2 regions of the Alteromonas sp. G5_S2_22_S1 genome follow, and region 2 is predicted to be linked to the other one. Evidence: predicted binding sites of a transcription regulator. Region 2 holds the regulator's gene; the other holds the start of a gene.
The links. The regulator ArgR, encoded in region 2, controls arginine synthesis, uptake and breakdown. The targets are predictions, from matches to a motif close to ANTGAATANNTATTCANT.
Positions count from the first base shown of each region.

Region 1 (3,921 bases), on a different contig from region 2:
ACGCGAATTACGTATGAGCCGCCTAGCGTAAATACAAGCGAAAGAACAACAAATAGTATGCTGAGCTTTAGCGTGCCGAAACGCTGCACAAATTGAGCAAAACGAATTGCCCAAGAATCGTTGGGTGAATCTGAATGCATGTACGTCTAATATAAGCTTATTTTGCCTTTATCCTATCAGGCTTTCACCACTACGGGAATGCGTTAAACACGCTAACTGTAACCTCATAACGTAACGCTACGTTTTAAACGGCGACTTTTCTGTAATCTCATTAATATAACGGGTGTTAACCCAACCTACTTTTGTAAAGGAGACTTTCGCCCACTCTCCCTGCTTTTCTAGCACCTTTAATACTTCACCTTTGTGCAACCCATTTTCAATAAGAGGAAAAGAGACATTTGGCCCTTTACGCACATTGAGTGCGTTAGCACTTACGTTAGCCACGCGATTTACCGGGCTGGCAATATGTCGCGGCACGGCATCGTGCGCTTCTCTTTGTAAGCTGCCCGTATGGACACCGTTACTTTCCGTGTGCGTTTCGTCTTCACTTATTTCAAGCAGTACCTGTTCTCTGATTTGATGCATCGGAAATGCCGGACCAGGGTCTACTTTACGCGAAGGCGCTATCTCATCGTGACCTACCACAACAGAAATTGGGTAGTGTTCGCAAAGCACTTTGCACAGGCTTATTGTGGAGGCAATCTGAATATCAGTATATTTATGCCAATAGCCTAAAACTGATTGGTTGGGGTGTTGTGCAGCTATCACTTCACTTTCTCTATAAACGTTCCCAAACCAGCTTTCATAGGTGCCGTCGCCTCTAGGCTTTAGTTGCCCGGCATTATCTAGCTCTATTCCTATGGAGTATCTGTTTAGCCCGCTTCGCCCCTTGTAATGACTTTTGCCAGCGTGCCACCCTATTTTGTTGGTGGGCAACATTTGAACGATATCGCCGTTACGCCCTAAAGCGAAGTGCGCTGAAACACCACTTTCAGCATTAGTTAAGACGTTGACAGAGGAGTCTAAACTACTTCCAGCAGTGAAATGAATGACAATGGTATCGGGAGCGCCAGTCTGAAACGCCCCAGAAGTATTCGGTGAAGCAGTAAATTTGACATTTTCACCAATGAGGCGGTGTTCGTATACATCAAATGAGAGCCTAGGTGTCGCGTGTAGGATAGTCATTCAATATTCCTTATTGATTAGTTTGCACGCGACTACAGTGAATTTTTATTCTTTTCATATCACCAGAGCTTACGCATTGTTTGCACTCTCAGCGTGCGTGAGCATACTGCGAACTACAGGCTATGTTTTTACCTAGCCTTACATTTGAACAACTTTTAACCAATATAGCAAACAGCTAATATTTGTGGAATCATAACTTTACAATTTAATAAAAATACACAGCAAACCCACATTGACAACATAAAACAACGAAAATAAAGAATATTTATTCACCATTAAAATTCAAATGAGAACTAATATCATTTATGTACTGGTGAATTATTAATTTTTTCACTTGATAACATTTTTATTACAATTGTAAGCAACGGGATATAAATACATGTATTTAAAGAAATTAATTATATTTATACAAAAACTATATAACGCTTACAATTTTAGCGTTTGATTTTAGTTTTCAATGTGGGTATTTTGTACGGCCCGCATGGCAATAATGCATAAAAATGCGGAAACGACTGGTATCCTCTAATAATAAATAAACGACAAGAAAGACGCATATTGCGAGCAATACCGCGCGCAAGCAAAAAAGACGTCTAACAATGTTGTGATACGCACACCTAGGCGCATCTACACGCAACGCATACCTTGCCCAGTCTTAAGGTTGAAGGAGTTAAGAGATGAGTTTATATAATCCCAATGATTCCCGGGACAACTGTGGGTTTGGCTTAATCGCTCACACTCACGGGGAAGCCAGTCATGAATTGGTAACCACTGCAATACACGGCCTTGACCGTATGCAGCATCGTGGCGGTATCGCCGCAGACGGGAAAACCGGTGACGGCTGTGGTTTATTACTACAGAAGCCGGATGCGTTCTTCCATGCAATCGCCGAAGATAATGGCTGGAAACTCAGCAAAAAATACGGCGTGGGCATGATTTTCTTAAGTCAGGACCCTGTACTTGCGCAAGCCGCGCGTGAAGTACTTAATGAAGAACTTGAAAAAGAAACACTTTCAGTAGTGGGCTGGCGCGAAGTGCCTGTTGACCGCTCGGTACTGGGTGAATTAGCGCTTACAGGCGTTCCACAAATTGAACAAGTATTTGTGAACGCACCAGCGGGCTGGAGAAAACGCGACCTTGAGCGTCGCTTATATATGATCCGTCGCCGCGCTGAAAAACGCCTTGAAGCAGATCCAGATTTTTACGTAGCGTGTTTATCAGGCTTAGTAACGATCTATAAAGGCTTGGTGATGCCAAAAGACTTGCCAGCCTTCTATCACGATCTTGCCGATGAGCGCATGCAAAGCGCGATCTGCGTTTTCCACCAGCGCTTCTCGACAAACACGTTACCACGCTGGCCGCTAGCTCAACCCTTCCGTTTCCTTGCGCATAATGGTGAAATTAACACCATCAAAGGCAACCGCGACTGGGCAATGGCACGTGCCGCGAAATTTTCAACGCCACTTATTCCAGATTTAAAAGACGCCGCCCCTTTCGTGAATACCGAAGGGTCTGATTCGTCATCGCTGGATAACATGCTAGAGCTATTTCTAGCTGGCGGTATGGATTTATTCCGTGCCATGCGTTTACTGGTTCCACCAGCCTATCAAAACAACAAAACCATGGATGATGACCTTCGTGCATTCTACGAGTTTAACTCAATGCACATGGAACCATGGGATGGCCCTGCCGGTATCGTTTTAACCAACGGCCGTCACGTAGCCTGTAACCTTGATAGAAACGGCTTGCGTCCAGCTCGCTATGTCATTACCAAAAATGGGTTTATTACTCTAGCCTCAGAAGTAGGTATTTGGGACTACGAGCAAGCTGACGTGATTGAGAAAGGCCGCGTTGGTCCAGGTGAAATGCTTGCCGTAGATACTTACACGGGCAAAATCTGGCGCTCTACAGAAATTGATGATGACCTTAAAGCTCGCCACCCTTATAAAGAGTGGTTAGATAAGCACATTCGTCGCCTTACGCCTATTGAGCAGCTTGATGCCTCGCTTATTGGTAAGCGCGTGTTTGACGACGATGCCATGGCGGTCTACCACAAGCTACACGCCTACAGCTACGAAGAAATTCAGCAAGTTGTAAAAGTACTCGCAAAAGATGGTCAAGAAGCCGTTGGCTCAATGGGTGACGATACGCCAATGGCGGTAATGTCATCGCGCCAGCGCACGGTTTATGATTATTTCCGTCAGCAGTTTGCCCAGGTAACCAACCCACCTATCGACCCACTGCGTGAAAACCACGTTATGTCGTTGGCAACCTGTATTGGCCGCGAGCAAAACGTATTTAGCGAAACATCGGGTTACGCTGACCGCGTGTTATTCGACTCGCCGGTATTAATGTATACCGACCTTAAACAATTGCGTGAATTTAACCCAGACAACTACTACTCAGAAGTAGTAGAACTTCAATACGCACCGCAAGAGGGCTTGAAGAAAGCCATTGAGCGCGTGTGTAACGAAGTGGAAATGCTGGTTAAGAATAAACGTGCTGCGTTTGTTATTCTGTCTGACAGAAACATCAAGCAAAACCGCTTGGTGATCCCAGCCGCGATGGCCGTGGGTGCGGTACAGCGACGACTGGTTGAAAAATCACTGCGCTGCGACGCGAACGTTGTTATAGAAACAGCGAGTGCCCGTGACCCGCATCACTTTGCCGTACTTATTGGCCTTGGTGCAACGGCGGTTTACCCATTCCTTGCCTATGAAACTATCGAGCAGCTTTGCG
Region 1 covers NZ_JBQKUJ010000010.1:34,550-38,470, reverse strand. Annotated here, with positions in the region: gene arcB (aerobic respiration two-component sensor histidine kinase ArcB) at 1-140, opposite strand, end outside; gene ACTRWF_RS11910 (N-acetylmuramoyl-L-alanine amidase) at 238-1,185, opposite strand; gene gltB (glutamate synthase large subunit) at 1,860-3,921, shown strand, end outside.
Region 1: the regulator ArgR is predicted to act here: its motif matches at 1,675-1,692, upstream of gltB (glutamate synthase large subunit).

Region 2 (3,921 bases):
TAACGGATGGTGACGGTAACACTAACGCAACTGACCCAGACTTTGAGATTCCTTCTGAGTGGAAATACGCGTTAGGTTTCACCTATGTAACTGAAAATGACTACCTAATTAACGCTGACATGATCTATACCGATCGCCAAGATTCAGCAATAGTTAGAGATGCGAACATTGTTTACAACGGTGAAAACCGTTTCGATGGTCGCCCAATCTACACCAATATTGACTCAGGTCGTAATGAAACGCAGGACTTCATTCTAGGTAATGTTGATTCAGGTGATGACGGTAGTTCACTTGTTCTTTCAATCGGCGTAAGCAAAGAGTGGGATAATGGCTTCGATATGGGCGCTTCATACGCTTATGTTGACGCAGAAGATGCTAACCCAATGACAAGCGCAGTAGCGTTCTCAAACTACGCTAACTTTGCAACAAGCGATCCTAACAACCCGTCTGCGGCAACGTCTGACTACGCTGTTGGCAACCGCTTTAACTTCTCACTAGGTTATACTGCAGAGTTCTTTGACGGTTATGCAACACGTTTCAACTTGTTTGCAACGGCTAACGAAGGTAAGCCTTTCTCTTACGTTCACAGCAACAACTCAGCGTTCCCTTGGGATGGTGTATTTGCTCGTCAGCTTATTTACATTCCTGAAGTAAACGATCCGAACGTAGTGTTTGTTGATCAGACAAACCGTGATGGTGATGTACTTCAAACTGCGGAAGAAGCTCAAAGACAGTTCAACCGTTGGGTTGAAGATAACGGCTTTGAGCGCGGCGAGATCCTTGAGCGTAACAGTGAAACTGCTGATTGGTGGTTTAAAGCTGACCTACGTGTATCTCAAGAGCTACCTGGCTTCTATGAAGGTCATACAGCAAGCGCGTTCTTCGTAATCGAAAACTTGACCAACTTAATCAACGACCAATGGGGTGACTTCCGTCAAGGTAGCTTCGGCGGTGATGAAGTTATTGCTGCGGACTTCAATGACGCAGGTCAATACGAGTACAGCGCGTTCTCAAGACCAGAGCAGAGCGTATCTCGCGGTCCTTCTCTTTGGGAAATCCGCGTAGGTGTTAACTACCGCTTTTAAGAAGTAGTAAACACTAACTACAAGTTGTAGTGTTAGGTGCCACTCTCCTTAACTGGAAGTGGCACTTTTTTATGCCTGCGATTTATCTCACACACCTGTTACTGAGCGCGCATAGTCTTTGCTTATGATCTAAGTCTCTCCATTGAACGAACAAACACATGATAAATTTTTAGATGCTCGCAAGGAGGGCTTATGTCAAAACGTATGCTAATGGTAATGACGTCTCACGAAATTATGGGTGACACCGGCGAGAAAACCGGCATGTGGCTAGAAGAGTTCGCTGCGCCATACTACGCATTTAAAGATGAGGGATATACAATCACCTTAGCGTCACCGATGGGCGGCCAGGTACCGATTGACCCCAATAGTCTTGCAGACGACGCAATGACGGACGATTCGATTCGATACACGAAAGATGAGCTGGCTCGAAGCGCCATAGCGTCTACTATTCCGCTAGAAGATGTACGTGCAGATGAGTTTGACGCTGTCTTCTACCCGGGCGGTCATGGTCCGCTATGGGACTTATCAGATAATGCGCATTCCATTAAATTGATTGAAGACACTATCGCAGCCAATAAACCCGTTGGGGCTGTGTGCCACGCGCCCATCGTGCTAAAAGATGTTAAGACGCCAGATGGCAAATATTTGGTTGATGGCAAGCAGGTTACTGGCTTCTCAAATAGCGAAGAAGCTGCGATGGAGCTTACTGACGTAGTCCCTTATCTGGTTGAAGACGAGCTAGTTAAAAAGGGCGGTAAGTATGAAAGCGCGGATGATTTTGCTGTTAAAGTCTGTACAGATGGATTGTTGGTGACGGGGCAAAACCCGCCATCGTCACGTCCTGCAGCCGATGCATTGATCAAACTTCTATCTTAAGAACGTTTTAATTTGTAATGTAGTTGGAAACCGCATCATGTATGCGGTTTCTTGTTTTCGGTTGCCTAGCTTTTAGCGCCCTGGCTAGACATTCTCAAATAAATCTTCTACGCGCTGTCTTAATTCTTCAATTTTAGTGACATCAGCGGGAGCGATGAAAATGGTATCATCACCAGCGATTGTACCTAACACGCCATCTTTTTTACTTAGCGAGTCAAGTAAGCGGGCGATAAGTTGAGCTGCACCTGGACTAGTTCTTATGATGACCATCACGTTGTTGTGCACAATGTCTAATACAAGCTGTTTGAGGGGGCTTTTAGCCGTAGGCATACCTAACTCAGGGGGAAGGCAGTAAACCATATCACCGCGCGCGTTGCGCGTTCTCACAGCCCCAAATTTACTTAACATTCTTGAAATTTTAGACTGACTGATATTGTCAAAGCCTTGTGCTTTTAATGCGTCAACAATTTCGCCTTGTGAACCATAACTTTCCGCTTTAAGAATCTCTTTAAAAGCCTTGATGAGTTGCTCTTGTTTTGCGTTTGCCATTAGCGCTCTTTTCTTTTCTGAGGGTTTATGTGTGGTGAATTTTATTTGTTATGCCCATATTGTGCCGTACAGGTAGACTTTGCGCAATTTCTTTGCATAATCATTCATGATAATGAATATCGAGATAAAATCGCCATAAATAACGTTAATAAGACGATCCGGTGATTGAGTTTTCCCCCGCGTTGCATTAGTGTGACGTTCCGTTTAAATACGTGAAGTAATCCCATAGGAGAAATGGTATGAAAGTAGCCGTGTTAGGTGCTGCCGGTGGTATTGGTCAGGCGCTGTCTTTGTTGTTGAAAACACAATTGCCAGCAGGTTCAGATTTAGCGCTTTACGACGTAGCGCCAGTTGTTCCTGGTGTTGCCGTTGATTTGAGCCACATCCCCACTGCGGTAAAAGTAACCGGTCACGGTAAAGATGACCTAGCTGATGCACTAACTGGAGCAGACGTTGTTCTAATTCCAGCGGGTATGCCTCGTAAGCCAGGTATGGATCGTTCTGATCTGTTCAACATCAACGCCGGCATTGTTAAAAACCTAATCGAAGGTGTAGCTGATAACTGCCCGAACGCGTGTGTTGGTATCATCACTAACCCAGTTAACACTACTGTTGCGATTGCAGCTGAAACGCTAAAAGCAAAAGGCGTTTACGACAAGAATAAGCTTTTCGGTGTAACGACACTTGACGTTATCCGCGCTGAAACGTTTGTTGCTGAACTTAAAGATGTTGACGTATCTTCAGTGCACGTACCGGTAATCGGTGGTCACTCTGGTACTACAATCCTTCCTCTTCTTTCACAAGTTGAAGGCGTAGAGTTCACAGACGAAGAAGTATCTAGCCTAACCACTCGTATCCAGAATGCGGGTACTGAAGTGGTTGAAGCAAAAGCGGGCGGCGGTTCTGCAACTCTTTCAATGGGTCAAGCAGCAGCACGCTTCTGTCTATCTCTAGTTGCAGCAATGCAAGGTGAGAATGTGGTTGAGTACACTTACGTACAAACTGACGACAGCGACGACGCAGCATTCTTCGCACACCCAGTACGCCTTGGCGCAAACGGTGTTGAAGAAATCTTGCCATACGGCGAGCTTAGCGCATTCGAAGAAAAAGCGAAAAACGACATGCTTGAAGGCCTACGTGGCGACATCAAGCTAGGCGTTGACTTCGTAAACGGCTAATCGGTGAGTATCATTGGCGGGCCTTTGAACGTAGGCACGCCGTGAATACTTCCCTGTAGGCTTCGCCACCGCTTCTCTGCGGTGGAGAGCCTACATTTTAATTACGTTCTCAGACTTCACATCAAGTTTCCACTTTATTATCAGCTCTTATCACCCCAGCGATTAAAGGTTCTGTTACGACCTTTGTGTATTAGTTAAGTGAAAGATATTTCGTGATATCGAAAAGCCTGATT
Region 2 covers NZ_JBQKUJ010000012.1:101,793-105,713, reverse strand. Annotated here, with positions in the region: gene ACTRWF_RS13680 (TonB-dependent receptor) at 1-1,085, shown strand, start outside; gene ACTRWF_RS13675 (type 1 glutamine amidotransferase domain-containing protein) at 1,278-1,961, shown strand; gene argR (transcriptional regulator ArgR) at 2,046-2,510, opposite strand; gene mdh (malate dehydrogenase) at 2,750-3,688, shown strand; gene ACTRWF_RS13660 (hypothetical protein) at 3,879-3,921, opposite strand, start outside.